Regions from separate parts of the Enterobacter sp. MG-EB028 genome, predicted to be linked through region 3. Evidence: predicted binding sites of a transcription regulator. Region 3 holds the regulator's gene; each other region holds the start of a gene.
The links. Region 3 encodes Fur, which represses iron uptake genes when iron is present. Its sites were predicted from a motif close to ATAATAATGAGAACNACTATCAA; they were not measured.

Region 1 (6,227 bases), 1.9 Mb from region 3:
TAGCTCAAGCCTTTCTATCAATATTAACCGCCTTAAAGAGGAGGACGCCCCGCTGCTTGCCGCCCTGTTTAGTAATGACCTCACTGTCGAAGATGCCAAAGCATTGCTAAACAAACGTCCCGAGGGGGGCTGGAAAAGCGTGGACGAATTTACCTGGCTGGCACAAAAAGAGTTTAGCGCTGCCAGGCCGCTAGTGGACGTGGTCAAGAAATTACTGACCACCCGCAGCAGCTATTTTCGCATTGTCGCTTCCGCCCAACAGGGCGAACTGAACGCCGGAATGATCACCACACTGCTTTATGACGACAAAAACAGCACGTTTAAGATTTATCAGCGCCAGCTCATTGCGGGCGAGGAAGATTAAAAGGATGTTAACGACCTCTTCTACTTTACTCATTCGTCTTTCCGAAGCGCCGGATGGCCCTCTGGAATGGACGCTGTATGATGAGCAGAGCCGCTGCGAGATACACTCGCTGGAGCCGGGCGCCTCGCTGTCGGGGCTGGCGCGCCAACAGGCAGACCGTCCGACTCACCTCCTCCTTCCGGTACAGAAGGCAACCTTCAGAACGTTAACCGTCCCGACAAGCGGCTACGAGTTGACCGCCCAAAAATTACAGTGGCTGGCGGATGAGACACTGGATGAGGGGCAACCAGTACACCACTGGACGATCCTATGTCACCACAACGAGGAACTCAGGGTCGTGGGTATTGATCTCGCCTGGCTCAAGGCCAGGTTAATGCCTTTTCTTGATGCCGGTTTTAACCTTTGTCACGTGACGCTCGACGCGCTCGCACTGCCTGTGACCGAAGAGGGCTGGACGCTTTGGCGCGATAAAGACGCCTGGCTGGTCAGAACACACGAAGGGCGTGCCTGTCGGCTGTCCGACATTTGGCTTGAACATTTGCTTGCTCACTATCGACCCACGCGGCTGTTGTGTTATGGCCAACTTACGAATATCGGTCATGACGATAGCGTACACGCGCTGCAGCCGCTGCTTGCCCTGTATCCTCAAGCCCACACAGTCAACCTGCTGCACGGGCGCGTTACCGATGGCGACAAGGCGAGACTTCTCATGGGCCGCCTGAAAAAAGTGGCCGTCGGTTGCGTGTTGCTGGCCGCTGGTGTTGCGCTCCTTACCCAGGCGGGACTTTACTGGCAACTCCATACTCTTGAACAGCAATTGAAAAACCGACAGCAGGCGCTGTGGCAAAGCTACATACCCGACAACCCGCACCGAAACAACATGAAGGCCTTTCTCCCGTCGCAGTTGCAACGCACCTTTCCCGCACCGCTCCCGATTCTGCAGCGGTTACATGAGGGTATGTCGACGTTTCCGACGTTATCGCTTGAGGGCGTGGACTACGATCGCAAACAAGGTTTGCTACGGATTTTGCTTTTTGCCCCTGATGAGGCCACCGTCAAACAATTTATTGCCGCTGACGCGTCAGGACTATCGCTGCGAATTGAAAAACATCAACAAGGATTGTGGACGCTACGCAATGATTAATCGCTTAAAGAACTGGCTATCACAGAAAAACGGAAACGAACGAGTACTGTACGTGGCGTTAATCGTCCTTACTCCTTTCATCCTGTACAGCTTCGGCCTCTATCTTCCGCTGTCTCGCGCCGTCGACACGCTGCAACTACGTTGTCAAAAGCTGAAGCGCGACACGGATTGGCTGGAGAAACAGGCCTCCGGACGGGGTCTACTGCCTATACGCAATGGGGCTAAAACCTTAGTAAATGCAGTCGTTGCCGATGCAAAACAGGCAGGCCCCACGGTGAAGATTAGTCAGAAGGATGAAACGCTGGAGGTCACCGCTGCGGCGATCGACGTGGAGGCGTTTATGTCATGGCTGTGGCAGCTGCAACTTGAAAAGGGGCTTCCCATCGATACGCTGGAATTTCACGCCAGTAAGCAAGGTGACAGCAGCATTATCCTCACGCGTATGACGCTTCCGCTGGGCACCCGAGGAAAATAAGATGCAATTGATACTGTTTCTGGCAATCGGACTGACTGCAGGTAGCCTGATGGGGCGCGTCGTTGACCGGTTGCCAATGATCGTGCAACGCGACCTCAGGGATCATGTGGGTAAAACGCGGCTTACGCTGTGGTCGCCGGGCTCACACTGCAGCCATTGCAATAATGTGGTGAAACGGGGGGACACCCTCCCATTGCTAAGCTGGCTACTACTGAGAGGGCGCTGCCGATACTGCCGCGGCATAATTCCTTTTCGATATCTGATGTTTGAGGCGCTGTGCCTGCTGGCATCGATCTACAGCGTTTATCAGCACCCCACCTCACCTGTCTTAGCGTTGGCGATTTTTCTCTATTTCTGGTTTGCGCTGACCCTGAGCGTGATCGATTACCGTTACTATTTGCTCCCTGACACGCTCACCCTACCGCTCCTGTGGCTTGGCCTGCTGTTTAATCTCCACAGTGGCGTGGTGACCTGCGAGGATGCGGTCACGGGTGCTGCGGCTGGCTATCTTTTTCTATGGGCACTTTACTGGCTGGTCTGGCTTCTGCGCCATAAAGAGGGACTGGGGTTCGGAGATTTCAAGTTGCTTGCGGCAGCAGGTGCCTGGACAGGCTGGCAGAGCTTACCGGTCATCCTGCTGGCGGCGTCGCTAATCGGCGTCATCTGGGGTCTGGTGCTAATGGTGAAAAAGCCGCACGTTTCGCCAGTGATTCCTTTCGGACCAGCGTTGGCGGCGAGCGGCTTCGGCTATTTTTACTGGTTTATAACCTGAGCACCTTAAGACGGTGTTATTCCTCTTCGCGGATTTGCGCCAGTAAATAATTCTGGATACCGAGTTTATCGATAAGATCGAGTTCGGTCTCCAGCCAGTCTATGTGACCTTCCTCGTCTGCCAGAATTTCGATCATCATATCGCGGCTCACATAGTCATGAACGCTGTCCGCGTAGGCAATGGCTTCACGAAGGTCTTTAGCACCTTCAAGTTCCAGCCTGAGGTCAGAACGCAGCATCTCCTCGACATCTTCACCGATGCCCAGCTTGCCGAGATCCTGCAGGTTAGGAATACCTTCAAGAAATAAAATACGCTCGATATATTTATCAGCGTGTTTCATCTCATCTATAGATTCATGGTACTCAACGTCATTCAGACGTGTAAGACCCCAGTTTTTGAACATTCTTGCATGGAGAAAATACTGGTTGATTGCGACAAGCTCATTTCCCAATAATTTATTGAGATAACTTATGATTTTAACATCACCTTTCATTATATAGTCCCTCCGCTTCCACTCATTGAAGCGTAGATCGGGCTACGGGGATGTCAAAAAAAAGATGGGCGCTTACGCGATCTCTTTGTATTCCGGGATCTGCATCAGTTCGTCCTGCATAATCTCACGCGCTGCGCGAACGCATTTACCGCATTGATTTCCCACCGGAACAAACTTGCGAAGCTGCTGGAATGACTGTGGCTGAAACTGGCGAACGGCCTGACGTATTTTTTTGTCGCTTACACCATTACATAAACAAACGTACATAGAGACTCCCGTTCAAAATATGCGCAAAGTGTAAGTGAGAATGGTTATGATTACAATAGCACAAGCGCCGGAATACGGGGCGGGAGCGGACAAATAATGCGAATTTTTATGACAGTGACTTTACGGTAGAAAACAAAAAAGGACGCCGAAGCGTCCTTTTTTATTCAGGGATAATTAATTAGCCCAGAACTTTAGCAACAACGCCCGCGCCAACGGTACGGCCGCCTTCACGGATTGCGAAACGCAGACCGTCGTCCATCGCGATTGGGTGGATCAGAGTCACAACCATCTTGATGTTGTCGCCTGGCATTACCATCTCTACGCCTTCTGGCAGTTCGATGGTACCGGTCACGTCAGTTGTACGGAAGTAGAACTGTGGACGGTAGCCTTTGAAGAACGGAGTATGACGGCCGCCTTCGTCTTTGGACAGGATGTACACTTCAGATTCGAACTTGGTGTGTGGCTTGATTGAGCCTGGCTTCGCCAGAACCTGACCACGTTCGATTTCTTCACGCTTGATACCACGCAGCAGAACACCAACGTTCTCACCGGCACGGCCTTCGTCCAGCAGTTTGCGGAACATTTCAACGCCAGTACAGGTAGACTTCGCAGTCTCTTTGATACCAACGATTTCAACTTCTTCACCAACTTTGATGATACCGCGCTCTACACGACCGGTAACAACGGTACCACGACCGGAGATGGAGAATACGTCTTCGATTGGCAGCAGGAATGGCTTGTCAATCGCACGCTCTGGTTCTGGGATGTAAGAATCCAGGAAGCCAGCCAGTTCGATGATTTTCGCTTCCCACTCTGCTTCGCCTTCCAGCGCTTTCAGCGCGGAACCACGAACGATTGGGGTGTCGTCGCCTGGGAAATCGTACTGAGACAGCAGTTCACGAACTTCCATCTCTACCAGTTCCAGCAGCTCTTCGTCATCAACCATGTCGCATTTGTTCAGGAACACGATGATGAAAGGAACGCCTACCTGACGACCCAGCAGGATGTGCTCACGGGTCTGAGGCATTGGGCCGTCAGTCGCAGCAACAACCAGGATCGCGCCGTCCATCTGCGCAGCACCGGTGATCATGTTTTTAACATAGTCGGCGTGGCCTGGGCAGTCTACGTGTGCGTAGTGGCGAGTCGGGGTGTCGTATTCAACGTGAGAAGTGTTGATGGTGATACCACGAGCTTTTTCTTCTGGCGCGTTATCGATCTGGTCGAATGCACGAGCAGAACCACCGTAGGTTTTAGCCAGAACGGTAGTGATTGCAGCGGTCAGGGTAGTTTTACCATGGTCAACGTGGCCGATAGTACCAACGTTGACGTGCGGTTTTGTACGTTCAAATTTTTCTTTAGACACGGCTATATTCCTTACTATAGTGCTCTCCCCTCTGGAGAGAGCACGGGACTTAGGTTTTAATCCTGTGGATTACTTACCACGGGCTTCAATAACGGCCTGAGCAACGTTGTTAGGCGCATCATCATACTTCAGGAATTCCATGGTGTATGATGCACGACCTTTGGTCAGAGAACGCAGCTGAGTTGCATATCCGAACATTTCGGACAGCGGAACTTCAGCGTGGATCTTAACGCCAGTTACTTCGGATTCCTGACCACGCAGCATACCGCGACGACGGCTCAAGTCACCGATAACGTCACCGGTGTTCTCTTCAGGAGTTTCTACTTCAACCTTCATGATTGGCTCAAGCAGAACTGGTTTTGCTTTCTTAAAGCCTTCTTTAAAGGCAATAGACGCAGCCAGTTTAAACGCCAGTTCAGAGGAGTCAACGTCGTGGTAAGAACCGAAGTGCAGACGGATACCCATGTCAACAACCGGATAGCCAGCCAGAGGGCCCGCTTTCAGCTGTTCCTGGATGCCTTTATCAACGGCTGGGATGTATTCGCCAGGAATTACACCACCTTTGATGTCGTTGATGAACTCGTAACCTTTCGGGTTAGAGCCCGGCTCCAGTGGGTACATGTCGATCACAACGTGACCGTACTGACCGCGACCACCAGACTGCTTAGCGTGTTTACCTTCAATATCGGTAACTTTCGCGCGAATCGCTTCGCGGTAAGCAACCTGAGGTTTACCCACGTTCGCTTCAACGTTGAATTCACGCTTCATACGGTCAACGATGATGTCCAGGTGCAGTTCACCCATACCAGCGATGATGGTCTGGTTAGATTCTTCATCAGTCCATACGCGGAATGATGGGTCTTCTTTCGCCAGACGGCCCAGAGCCAGACCCATTTTTTCCTGGTCAGCTTTGGTTTTTGGTTCAACTGCGATGGAGATTACCGGCTCAGGGAATTCCATACGCTCCAGAATGATCGGGTGATCCGGGTCACACAGGGTGTCACCAGTGGTCACGTCTTTCAGACCGATAGCTGCAGCGATGTCGCCCGCACGAACTTCTTTGATCTCTTCACGTTTGTTAGCGTGCATCTGTACGATACGGCCAAAACGTTCACGCGCCGCTTTCACGGAGTTCAGGATGGTGTCACCGGAGTTAACCACACCAGAATAAACGCGGAAGAAGGTCAGGTTACCCACGAATGGGTCGGTAGCAATTTTGAACGCCAGTGCAGAGAACGGCTCGTCATCACTTGCGTGACGCTCAGCCGGAGTATCTTTACCGTCGTCCAGGATGCCGTTGATCGCAGGAACGTCAACCGGGGATGGCAGGTAGTCAACTACCGCATCCA
Region 2 (6,227 bases), 2.1 Mb from region 3:
TCTATCACGTGGTCGAGAAACTGCAGGTTATAGTCGCCCGGCACGCCAAACAGATGATCGGCTCCACAATCTGTAAGACGGTCCAGCAGGTAATCGGCGACGCAGTACGGGGTACGCATAAACAGGTATCCTTCTGATGTTGACCTCACCTTGAGTATTAAATAAGCGTGATGGCTGTCCAGAATTGGCGGTAAGAAGGGTATGGAAAGAATGCTTTACAAAAAAGGCTGCGCTATGCTGCTTTTTTTCACGTTAATGTAAACGTATACACTGCTTTATCTCTTCAGCGCGAGGGGTCATAAAATGGGTTATCAGCCGGACAAAAGTCGTTACCAGACAATGGAGTATCGCCGCTGCGGGCGTAGCGGGCTCAGGTTACCTGCCGTCTCGCTCGGGCTGTGGCACAATTTTGGTGACGCCACGCTTCTCGAAAACAGCCGTCAACTTTTACAGCGCGCGTTCGATGTGGGTATTACGCATTTCGACCTTGCCAATAACTATGGTCCCCCGCCGGGGTCCGCCGAGCGTAATTTCGGCCGTATTTTGCAGGAGGATTTCCTGCCCTGGCGCGACGAGCTAATCGTCTCCACGAAAGCGGGATATACCATGTGGGACGGCCCTTACGGCGACTGGGGATCGCGCAAATATCTGCTGGCAAGCCTGGATCAAAGCCTGAAGCGCATGGGGCTGGAGTATGTCGATATCTTCTATCATCACCGTCCCGATCCTGAAACGCCGTTGCAGGAAACCATGAAAGCGCTTGACCATCTGGTGCGCCAGGGCAAAGCTCTGTATGTCGGGTTATCCAACTACCCCGCCGAACTGGCGCGTAGAGCGATTGATATCCTGAACGATCTGGGCACGCCCTGCCTGATTCACCAGCCGAAATACTCGATGTTCGAACGTGCGCCGGAACAGGGTTTGCTGGATGTTCTGCAGGAAAAAGGGGTCGGCTGTATTCCCTTCTCGCCGCTTGCAGGCGGACAGTTGACCAACCGGTATCTTAACGGTATTCCCGCCGATTCCCGTGCGGCAAGCGGCAGTCAATTCCTTAACCCGGATCAGATCACCGAAGAGAAGCTGGAGAAGGTACGCAAGCTAAACGCCCTGGCGGAAAGCCGCGGCCAGAAACTCTCCCAGATGGCGCTGGCCTGGGTGTTACGCCATGAGGAAGTGACCTCGGTGCTGATTGGGGCAAGTAAAGCGGCTCAGATCGATGACGCCGTGGGCATGCTGAAAAACCGCCATTTTTCCGCAGAAGAGCTGACGCGTATTAACGAAATCCTGAACAGCTCAAAATAAAACCACTTTTAGCAAAAAGTGCTCTCCCTCAGCAATTCGGAGTTGAGGCGATGAAACGAGGCTTTACCAACTCGTAATATTGCGTTAACAGGCCCCACGAAGGCCCCGATCGTGAAGGAGAAAGAGTATGTTCAGGTCACTGATTCTTGCAGCGGTATTACTGGCTTCAGCCCCGCTCATCGCCACTGCGGGCGAAATCACCCTGTTGCCATCAGTAAAATTACAAATTGGCGATCGTGACGACTACGGCAGATACTGGGACGGTGGCTACTGGCGCGACCGTGACTACTGGAACCGTCATTATGAATGGCGTGGTGACCGCTGGCGCAGGCATGATAACGGCCTGCATCGCGGCTGGTATAAAAATAACGCCTATGAACGCGGCTACCGCGAAGGCTGGAACGATCGTGACGACCGCCGCGGCGGCTGGGGTCACGGCGGAAAAGGACACGGTGGTCACGGCCACGGTCGTCATTAATGCAAAAAGGAGCCTCCCGGCTCCTTTTTCTTTTATAGCCCCAGCGCTGTGCCAATCAACAACCATAAGTTTAGCGCTACGACTACCACCACAATCGCCCAACCGGTTCGTTTCACCAGCGTCGTGTTAACCAAATCGCCCATCAACGTTTTATTGCTGGTGAAAATCAGCAGCGGCACCAGCGCCAGCGCAATACCAAAGCTCAGCAGCACCTGGCTCATCACCAGAATTCGCGTTGGATCGAGCCCCATCAGAATCACAACAAATGACGGCAACATGGTGACAAAACGACGCACCCACAGTGGAATATGGAAGCGCACAAAACCCTGCATCACCACCTGCCCTGCCAGCGTACCTACCACCGTGGAAGAGAGGCCGGCAGCGACCAGGCTCAGCCCAAATATCGTTGCAGCAGCATGGCTCAGTAACGGCTCCAGCGTGAGATAGGCCTGATCGAGATCGGCAATACCGGTATGGCCGTTAAAATGGAAAGCGGCGGCGGCGGTGGCCATCATCGCCAGATTCACAAAACCCGCGATGGTCATGGCGATTGCCACATCCCATTTGGTTGCCGAATAACGCTCTTTGCGCGTCCCACCATGAAGATGTTGGGTCAGCGAGGAGTGTAAATAAATGACATGCGGCATGATGGTCGCCCCCAACACCCCGGCGGCCAGGAACACCGCTTCCGAGGTGGGCAGGCCTGGGATCACCATGCCTGTCGCGAGCTGCGCCAGGTTCGGCTGTGAGAAAATCAGCTCAACGATGTACGCCGCAGCGACAAACAGCAGCAGACCACCAATGACCTTCTCCAGCGGCTTTTGCCCTCGACGCTGCAGCATCAGGATCAGGAACGTAGCAATCCCGGTCAGTACCGCCCCTTGTAACAGTGACACACCCAGAATTAGCTTAAAGCCGATCGCCGCGCCGATAAACTCAGCGAGGTCGGTTGCCATGGCGATGATTTCTGCCTGAACCCAGTAGAGCCAGACCGCTGGACGCGGATAGTGGTCGCGGATTTGCTCCGCCAGGTTTTTACCCGTGGCAATCCCCAGCTTTGCAGAGAGCATCTGGATCAGCATCGCCATCAGGTTAGCCCAGACGACCACCCACAGCAGCTTATAGCCGAAGCTGGCCCCGGCCTGAATATTGGTCGCAAAATTACCCGGATCGATATAGCCGATGGCAGCAATGAACGCAGGCCCCATTAATGCGAACCGCAACTTGCGCGCTGCTCTGCCACTGCTACCTTCTACGCGACTGTTTGTCATTATCTGCCTCTGGAAATATAGCCTTTGCTATGTTTAATGCTATCAAAATGAGAATGATTATCAAGATCATTTGAATGGTTTGAAATGATTTCTCTGATAGCTAAGAACGATAGATGGGCAGGTGGTGCGACATCACAGAATGTGAAAATGCGCAGTCATTTGTGAAGCGTAGCACACAAACTTAACTTTTCACTCATTTACCTAACATAACAAAAATGTATTGTGGATCACTATTTTTGAGACTCGTCACAGGATGTAACTATAGTGTGTCCTTGATCTCGTTTTCTTTTCGCTTGTTACATAGAATGTGCACGAAAATTAAACCTGCCTCATATTTGGAGCAAATATGGACCGCGTCCTTCATTTTGTCCTGGCACTTGTTGTCGTTACTGCACTCGCATTGCTGGTCAGCACAGACCGCAAAAAAATTCGTATTCGTTATGTTGTCCAACTGCTGGTCATTGAAGTTTTACTTGCGTGGTTCTTCCTGAACTCCAACGTAGGCCTCGGCTTCGTGAAAGGCTTCTCCGAAATGTTCGAAAAACTGCTCGGATTCGCCAACGAAGGGACAAACTTTGTCTTCGGTAAAATGAACGACGAAGGTCTGGCGTTCTTCTTCCTGAAGGTACTGTGCCCAATCGTCTTCATCTCCGCGCTCATCGGTATTCTGCAGCACATCCGCGTTCTGCCGTTCGTTATTCGAGGAATTGGTTTCCTGTTATCCAAAGTGAACGGCATGGGTAAGCTGGAATCTTTCAACGCCGTAAGCTCACTGATCCTCGGTCAGTCTGAGAACTTCATCGCGTATAAAGATATCCTCGGCAAAATGTCCCGTAACCGCATGTACACCATGGCGGCAACCGCAATGTCTACCGTTTCCATGTCTATCGTGGGCGCGTATATGACCATGCTGGAGCCAAAATATGTTGTTGCAGCGCTGGTTCTGAACATGTTCAGCACCTTTATCGTTCTGTCGCTGATCAACCCGTACCGTGTTGACGCCAGCGAAGAGAACATCCAGATGTCTAACCTGCACGAAGGTCAGAGCTTCTTCGAAATGCTGGGTGAGTACATTCTGGCCGGTTTCAAAGTGGCGATTATCGTTGCCGCCATGCTGATCGGCTTCATTGCGCTGATTGCTGCGCTGAACGCCCTGTTCGCTGCGGTGCTGGGTATCTCCTTCCAGGGCATTCTGGGCTACATCTTCTATCCATTTGCCTGGGTGATGGGTGTTCCGGCTCACGAAGCGCTGCAGGTGGGCAGTATCATGGCGACCAAGCTGGTTTCAAACGAATTCGTTGCGATGATGGATCTGCAGAAAATTGCCGGCACGCTCTCTCCACGTGCGGTGGGTATTCTGTCCGTATTCCTGGTCTCCTTCGCCAACTTCTCGTCCATCGGCATTATCGCCGGTGCGATTAAAGGCCTGAACGAAGAACAAGGTAACGTAGTTTCTCGCTTTGGCCTGAAACTGGTTTACGGCTCCACCCTGGTGAGCGTTCTGTCTGCTTCTATCGCAGCACTGGTACTGTAACGTTTACTGTTAAAACAAAAACCGGGAGCTTCGCTCCCGGTTTTTTTATGCCCGCAATTCTTTCAGCGGTTTGGGTTTGCCTATCAGATAGCCCTGCAGATAATCCACGCCGAAGCGAAGCAGCATCTCCCGCTGCGCCGGTGTTTCTACATATTCCGCGACAATGCACAGCGATTTCGTTTTCGCCAGATTACACATCGACTGGACGATCATCGCATCCATATCATCAGTGCAAATATCTTTAACAAAGCAGCCGTCAATTTTAATGATATCTGCCTGCAGACGTCTGAGACGCTCGTAGTTGGCATAACCGGTGCCAAAATCATCAATGGCAATCCGGAAACCATAATCCCGCAGTTGTTGAATATTGCTGATGCTGCAGCCGGAATGTGAGAAGGCCTGCTCTTCAGTGATCTCAATCACCACGGTCTGAGGCGCAACGCCGTAGCGCTCAAACAGCGTACAAATCTCGGTCGCCACCTCCTGTTGCATCAGCGTGAGCGGCATCAGATTGACGGAGAAACGGGCGCCAGCCTGCGTCGCAGGGTGATCGCGCAGCCACTGCAGTAATTTTTCCATAACGCACATATCAAACCGGTGGCTGAGGTTGAACTGGGCAACCAACGGAATAAAGCGATCCGGGGTGATGATCTCCCCTTCACTCTCCATGCGCGTCAGAATTTCATAGTAGCCGCTACCGTCTGCCTTCTGAATCGGCTGCACGTATAAATGGAACCGATCTGTCTCCAGAGCATGCTTAATACGCGCTAACATCAGAACACGCTCCGTTGTTTGTCCCGATGCTGCCTCCAGGCTATTCGTCAGCGCAAGCACGTTGTGCCCTGCGCAAGATTGCTCGGCCAGCCAGCTCAGTTGCCCCAGCGTGTGATGCAAATTTTCACCGTTTTCTACCATTCCCCAGGACGCACCAAACTCAATATCCAGCCCGGTGTTGTTCCAGAAAATCTTACGGCTGTTCAGCCGATCGACCATATGCTGGAGACGCTCTGCAATTTCCGGCCCCAGCAATACCACCACCAGCTCGCTTCCGGGTAACTGGAAGAGCATCTCATTCTTTTGCAGAAGCGGCTGCAGCGACGTGGCGATCGTTCGTTTGCAATGGACCCGCATGAGGATCCCGTAGTGGCGGCTCAAAAATTCCAGGTTCTCCATGCGCAACATGCAAACCTTGGCCTCCGGATGCATCTCAAGATGCTCTTCCAGGGCACGAATATTGGGTAAACCGGTTAGCGGATCGGTGAGCGCCCTGCCCTGCCACCCCCGCTTCAGCCACTCGCTGCGCTGGTAAATCCGCGACATGTAAAGCAAGCAGATGGCAAAAGAGATCAGCACGGACAGAATAAAGGAGAGCGAATGGCCGGTTTCCACCCCGTTCAGGAAGTTATAGTTGTAGGTCAACAGCAGAAGCGCTGAAGCAGCCCACAGCAGTGAGATAAGCGCGTAGGTAAGGCGGCTTATCGCTAAGGTAAAAAGAATAAAAATCAGCGGCATTAAATAGCCCGCAATAACAGGTGATTCAAAAGGCCCACATAAAACGGCGAGGACGAAGCCTAAAAGGATCAGCCAGACAAATATATATAATGAATTCTTGTGGAAAAACACGGGCTTCACGCTTCGCCGC
Region 3 (6,227 bases):
CGTCGCCCGCGAAATAGACGCGGGTACGGCCGTGCAGCGACTCGGTCGCTTCAGCAAACGCTTTGTTATCCAGGGCGTAAAGTGTAGACAGCACCAGCATAAAACGGTTGACCGCCTTTTTCTGCTCCGCATATTCGTCGGAGAGCAGCAGCTCGCGCATCGCGCGCACTTTATCTTTTACCGGCGTCACGGCAGGTTTTGCCTGTGCAGCAACGCTCGGCTGAGACACGACATCTTTGGTAACTGGGGTGGCAGGCTGTGAAGCGGCGGAAATTTTAAGCATGCGCCGTAAAATGTCGGACGCGCTCTCCCCGATATGCCGCGTCTGGCTGGCAATATACTGATAGAGTTCGTCATCAACTTCGATTGTTTTCATCTTAATCCAGTGCGATATCTTATCTGAATACAAGTCATTGGGATTATAAGGTCAAATCCCAACAGCGGATAGCGTCAAACCAGGTTGGCGGCAAAAGTCAGATTAAACTGGAACCTTGCAGCCGGGCGGCAGAATGGTCAACATGATACCCTAACCTGACATACGTAAAAAAAGAACTTTGCCATGAAATTGAATACCCGAGCGCAAACTGCACAATCGCCGAACAATAATTCCCCCATCGTGCTGGTTCATGGACTTTTTGGCAGCCTGGATAACCTGGGCGTGCTGGCCCGCGATTTGGTCACCGATCACGATATTCTACAGGTTGATATGCGCAATCACGGGCTTTCCGGCCGCTCAGACGAAATGACCTATGCGGCAATGGCGAAGGATCTGCTGGATACGCTTGATGCGCACAATCTGCAGAAGGTGACCCTCATAGGGCATTCAATGGGCGGTAAAGCGGTTATGGCACTCACCGCGCTGGCGCCAGAGCGCATTTCCGGGCTTGTGGTCATTGATGTTGCCCCTGTGGACTACGACGTTCGACGTCATGATGAGATTTTCGCAGCAATTAATGCTGTAACTGCAGCTGGCGTTTCCACACGTCAGCAGGCGGCAACGGTTATGCGTGAACATCTTGATGAAGAAGGCGTGGTGCAGTTCCTTTTGAAGTCGTTTGTTGACGGGCAATGGCGTTTTAACGTGCCGGTGCTGTGGGACCAGTACAACAACATCGTGGGCTGGGAAACCGTCCCCACCTGGCCGCACCCTGCTCTCTTTATTCGCGGCGGCCACTCTCCTTATATTACCGACGCTTACCGCGACACGCTGCTGGCACAGTTCCCGCAGGCGCGCGCCCACGTGATTGCCGGGGCCGGGCACTGGGTTCACGCCGAAAAACCTGACGCTGTACTGCGCGCTATCCGCCGCTATCTCGCTGATACTGCAAATTGATTAAAAAGAGAGCGACTGGAAGATGACAGGCTTCCAGTCGTTGGCGTGCCGTTTTTGGTGATGTATGATGGCGCGCTTATCGCCCGGGCTTTAGCAGGGCGGCGTGTTTCCCCCGAAGTCTCAGAATCATGGCCAAAGAACAAACGGACCGTACGACACTAGATCTGTTCGCGAATGAGCGTCGACCGGGACGACCGAAAACGAATCCGCTTTCGCGCGATGAACAGCTGCGTATCAATAAACGCAATCAGCTTAAACGCGATAAAAATCGTGGGCTTAAGCGTGTCGAACTGAAGCTCAACGCTGACGCTGTCGATGCGCTTAACGAGCTGGCCGAGGCGCGTAATATCAGCCGCAGCGAGCTTATTGAAGAGATGCTCATCGCTCAGCTTGAGACGCTTCGCAGCCAGGCATAAGTCTGAAAAACCCCTTTATCGCCCTTTTCATGTAGCACAGAGTGCAGTCCTGCGCGATAGCGGTTTCCGCAGGGTTGCCAGTTCTGCTATTATTGCCCTTATCCGTGGCCGAATTGCGCCACCATACCATTAAGTTTCAAGAGGTTATTTTACTCATGGCAATCATCGGCATTTTCTTCGGCAGTGATACCGGCAATACCGAAAATATCGCAAAAAACATTCAGAAACAGCTCGGTAAAGACGTTGCTGATGTGCATGACATCGCCAAGAGCAGCAAAGAAGATCTCGAGGGCTATGACATTCTGCTGCTGGGTATTCCAACCTGGTACTACGGTGAAGCCCAGTGCGACTGGGACGATTTCTTCCCGACGCTGGAAGAGGTGGACTTCAACGGGAAGCTGGTCGCACTGTTTGGCTGTGGCGATCAGGAAGACTATGCCGAGTACTTCTGTGACGCGCTGGGGACGATTCGCGACATCATTGAGCCGAATGGCGCGGTTATTGTTGGTCACTGGCCGACTGCCGGTTACCACTTCGAAGCCTCTAAAGGCCTGGCCGATGACGATCATTTTGTCGGTCTGGCCATTGACGAAGACCGTCAGCCTGAGCTTACGGCAGAGCGTGTAGAGAAGTGGGTTAAGCAGATCCGTGAAGAACTCCACCTGGACGATATTCTCAACGCCTGATTTTTTCTACGGCGCAACGCAGGTTGCGCCCGTTTTCCAGGTAAAACCGATTAAATTAATTGCTACAAACTTTTAACTTTTTCGCCCAGACCTGTACAATGTCTCCCTGGCAAAATGTGGTTTTCATTGAGCAAGTTTGTTGGTGATACCACGTTTTTATAAGCATACTTTGCCTGAGACTTGCAGTTTTCATTTAGGCATGGCAGTTCTATAATGAGACGCATTAACCCAGGTGCATTTTCTGTCACTTCCTTCAGAAGTGAATCGTTTAGCAACAGGACAGATTCCGCATGACTGACAACAATACCGCATTAAAGAAGGCTGGCCTGAAAGTAACGCTTCCTCGATTAAAAATCCTCGAAGTGCTTCAGGGTCCAGACAATCACCATGTCAGTGCGGAAGACCTTTATAAACGTCTTATCGACATGGGTGAAGAGATTGGGCTGGCCACCGTTTATCGCGTGCTGAACCAGTTTGATGACGCGGGCATTGTTACCCGTCATAATTTCGAAGGCGGTAAATCTGTATTCGAACTGACCCAGCAGCATCACCACGATCACCTGATCTGCCTCGATTGCGGCAAGGTCATTGAATTTAGCGATGATTCCATCGAAGCGCGTCAGCGTGAAATCGCAGCTCGTCACGGCATTCGCCTGACCAACCACAGCCTGTACCTATACGGTCACTGCGCTGAAGGGGATTGCCGCGAGAATGAACACGCTCACGACACAAAATAAGTTAGCGTTCATACTCTGAGCCAGCCGCGAGGTTGGCTTTTTTTTGCGTCAAAAAAGCCCGGTAAGCAAAGTGCCACCGGGCGTAAAGCAACTTATTTATTGTTATTGCGTATCTCGTTCCAGATCTTATCGCAACGCTTCGCCACTTCCTGATCGTTACCGGTTTTACGCGCCTGAATACAGGCCTGATAATCCATCACCCGAACGTTCTCCTGCGTCGCGAACTGCTCATGCGCTTTCTCTTTCTTCAACACATTCAGCACGCTCTGACAGGCTTCGATTTTCTCTGGCGATCCTTCGGCAGTATTAATACAGGCGCTATACGCCTCCTTCAGACGGGAATCCTCTTTCGGCGCCTGAGTCTGAACGCACGCCACCAGCCCTGATGCCAGCAACGCGACGATTACGATTTTTTTCATCATGTGCAGTCTCCAGACCGGCGGGACTCAGCCCGCCGGTGTGCTCATCAGAAGATGGTGAATGGGGCGATAACCATGAATTTGACGTCACGTTCATCCTGGAAGATGTTGCCGTAACCGCCCGCATAGCTTGGAATATCGGAGTGGTTGTCATACTGGGTGAAATGCAGCTTGAACATCGTGCCTTTCGCGCGGCCATCCTGCAGGGTATAGATAGCATCCAGGCTGTAGGAGGACTCTTTCAGGCGATAGTTTGGATCGTAGTAGGCATCCGGCGTCGCCATGTCTGCTGGTTTTGCGTCCCAGGCGTATGCGTAAGAAGCACCCACCGCCCAGCCAGGCAGGTTCCAGTTTTTCAGGTCATACATGGCGCCGAAGAAGACCGCTTTCTCGCCGTCGGCGTTGAAGTCGGAGCGGTTATCCCACCAGATATCCAGACGACCATTGGATGATGCATAGGTCGGGGTCATACGCTGCAGGAAGTAGCCCTGCTGCCCTTCCGCCTTCACCCATGTCCCTTCCAGACGCAAATCAACCTGACCGACTTTGTAGCCGAAAGTCAGCGCCTGAAGCCACGCGGTGCCGTTATAAATGTCATTTACGCTGCCATCGCTGACCTTATCGCGCGTACCGTAGAACTGGTAGCTGGTGCTCAGCGGGCTACCGGCGATATCAAATTTGTAGCTGGCTTTAGCAAAATACTGATCGATATAGCCTTCCGCCTGACCAAATGCAGCTTCCAGAACCAGATCGTTTTTAAAGTCGTACTTCGCGCCCAGCGAGTGGAGGTAATCGACTTTAGTTTTCTTATCGTTCTGGTAGAACTTATCCATTTCGATGTGCCACGGTGCTTTGTACTCGTTGGTCCACATATAGGAGAAGCTCAACGCACCTGCGTCACCGTAGTCAAAGTTAGCCCCGGCTTCTGCACCCTGATAGGTACCAGGCATAAAGCTCCAGTGCGGCGCTAACAGCGTCTGGCCGGTTGGCTGAATATACCCCCCGCGCGCCCAGACCGGGCCGTATTTAAATTTCGCTGCAGCCTTATAAAGGCTGATACCGCTTTTATCTCCGGACCAGTCTTCGTCATAGGCTTTATTGCTGGAGGAGAAGGCAATTTCGTTCGGGTGGCCGCTGTCGCCGTTTTCCGCCATTTCGATTGCGGTAAATGCAGCAATATCCAGACCGAACATATCAGCGGCATAGCCTGACTGGAAGTCCAGGTTGGCGTTCCAGGTGGAGTGAGAGAGGTTGGTTTTGTATTTATCTTCTGTGACATCTTTACGGTCACGTTCACGCTGCCAGTAATAAATACCGCCAGTGAGGGTAGAATCTTCGATGAAACCTGCTGCTTTCGCCTCTGGTGTCACCACCAGGCCCGACATTGCTGTCACACCGGCAATAGCCAGCGCCAGCGCATTACGTTTGCCACTGAACGTACGCATAGATTATTCCTCTTTGACGAATTAAAACGCCTTAAACGGCGAAAATATAAAAGACCAAATGGTCAGGGGTAGTTATAAATACCCTCGAATTAACTACCGTCTTTAGGTTATTTTTCGCGACGCGAATTATCAATGCTTTTCAGTGGGCAAAAGTCAGGATTATGACGAAGTGCACATAATTGGTAGTGCTTTGTAACATTTAGTCGGATGCGAGGTATGGCGGGGCTAAAGCAGGTAATTTCAACGTATTAGATCGTAAAAAAACACGTATTTGTCTTTATTCTCTGTTTTATCAAAAAGACAAACTTTTTTTAGAAAAATAAGTAGCACCACGTTGACCAAAAATTTTAGTTGGCCTAATTACGGGTCTACTTTAACGATATGATCATTAAATAAAAAAACGCCGCTATAAGCGGCGTTTGTTTCTCATTGACCAGTGCAGCGTTTTTATTCGCCGATCTTCGTCCAGGTATCACGCAGACCTACGGTACGGTTAAATACCGGCTTTTCTGCCGTGCTGTAACGGCTGTCCAGGCAGAAGTAACCTTCACGTTCAAACTGGAATGCTTTGCCCGCTTCAGCCTCTTTCAGCGACGGCTCCGCGTAACCCTGTTTGATCACCAAAGATTCCGGGTTGATAGTCGCCAGGAAGTCTTCAGCTGCACCCGGGTTAGGCACGCTAAACAGACGATCGTACAGACGAATTTCTACCGGCAGCGCGTGGGAAGCGCTCACCCAGTGAATCACGCCTTTCACCTTGCGGCCATCTGCCGGATCTTTGCTCAGCGTCTCTGCATCGTACGAACAGAAGATGGTGGTGATGTTGCCTTCTGCATCTTTCTCTACGCGCTCGGCTTTGATGACGTAGGCATTACGCAGACGCACTTCTTTACCCAGCACCAGACGTTTGTACTGCTTATTGGCTTCTTCACGGAAGTCAGCACGATCGATCCAGATTTCACCGCTGAACGGCACGTCGCGGCTTCCCATTTCCGGTTTGTTCGGATGGTTAGGCATGGAGACCAGCTCGCTTCCACCCTGCGGGTAGTTTTCGATAACCAGTTTCACCGGATCGATAACGGCCATCGCGCGCGGGGCGTTTTCGTTGAGATCTTCACGAATGCAGGATTCCAGAGACGCCATTTCGATGGTGTTGTCCTGCTTGGTCACGCCAATACGTTTGCAGAACTC

Region 1: the regulator Fur is predicted to act here: its motif matches at 3,550-3,572, upstream of bfd (bacterioferritin-associated ferredoxin).
Region 2: the regulator Fur is predicted to act here: its motif matches at 3,093-3,115, upstream of ACR42C_RS16280 (Nramp family divalent metal transporter).

What each region holds. Positions count from the first base shown of each region.
Region 1 covers NZ_CP195079.1:4,392,950-4,399,176, forward strand. The annotation lists gene gspK (type II secretion system minor pseudopilin GspK) at 1-364, shown strand, start outside; gene gspL (type II secretion system protein GspL) at 369-1,508, shown strand; gene gspM (type II secretion system protein GspM) at 1,501-1,983, shown strand; gene ACR42C_RS20935 (prepilin peptidase) at 1,985-2,755, shown strand; gene bfr (bacterioferritin) at 2,772-3,248, opposite strand; gene bfd (bacterioferritin-associated ferredoxin) at 3,321-3,515, opposite strand; gene tuf (elongation factor Tu) at 3,694-4,878, opposite strand; gene fusA (elongation factor G) at 4,948-6,227, opposite strand, start outside.
Region 2 covers NZ_CP195079.1:3,445,209-3,451,435, forward strand. The annotation lists gene ipdC (indolepyruvate decarboxylase) at 1-119, opposite strand, end outside; gene mgrA (L-glyceraldehyde 3-phosphate reductase) at 304-1,302, shown strand; gene ACR42C_RS16275 (DUF2502 domain-containing protein) at 1,430-1,780, shown strand; gene ACR42C_RS16280 (Nramp family divalent metal transporter) at 1,813-3,051, opposite strand; gene ACR42C_RS16285 (NupC/NupG family nucleoside CNT transporter) at 3,398-4,585, shown strand; gene ACR42C_RS16290 (sensor domain-containing phosphodiesterase) at 4,631-6,227, opposite strand, start outside.
Region 3 covers NZ_CP195079.1:1,376,570-1,382,796, reverse strand. The annotation lists gene seqA (replication initiation negative regulator SeqA) at 1-376, opposite strand, end outside; gene ybfF (esterase) at 560-1,333, shown strand; gene ybfE (LexA regulated protein) at 1,462-1,749, shown strand; gene fldA (flavodoxin FldA) at 1,905-2,435, shown strand; gene fur (ferric iron uptake transcriptional regulator) at 2,726-3,172, shown strand; gene chiQ (ChiQ/YbfN family lipoprotein) at 3,265-3,591, opposite strand; gene chiP (chitoporin ChiP) at 3,639-5,036, opposite strand; gene glnS (glutamine--tRNA ligase) at 5,484-6,227, opposite strand, start outside.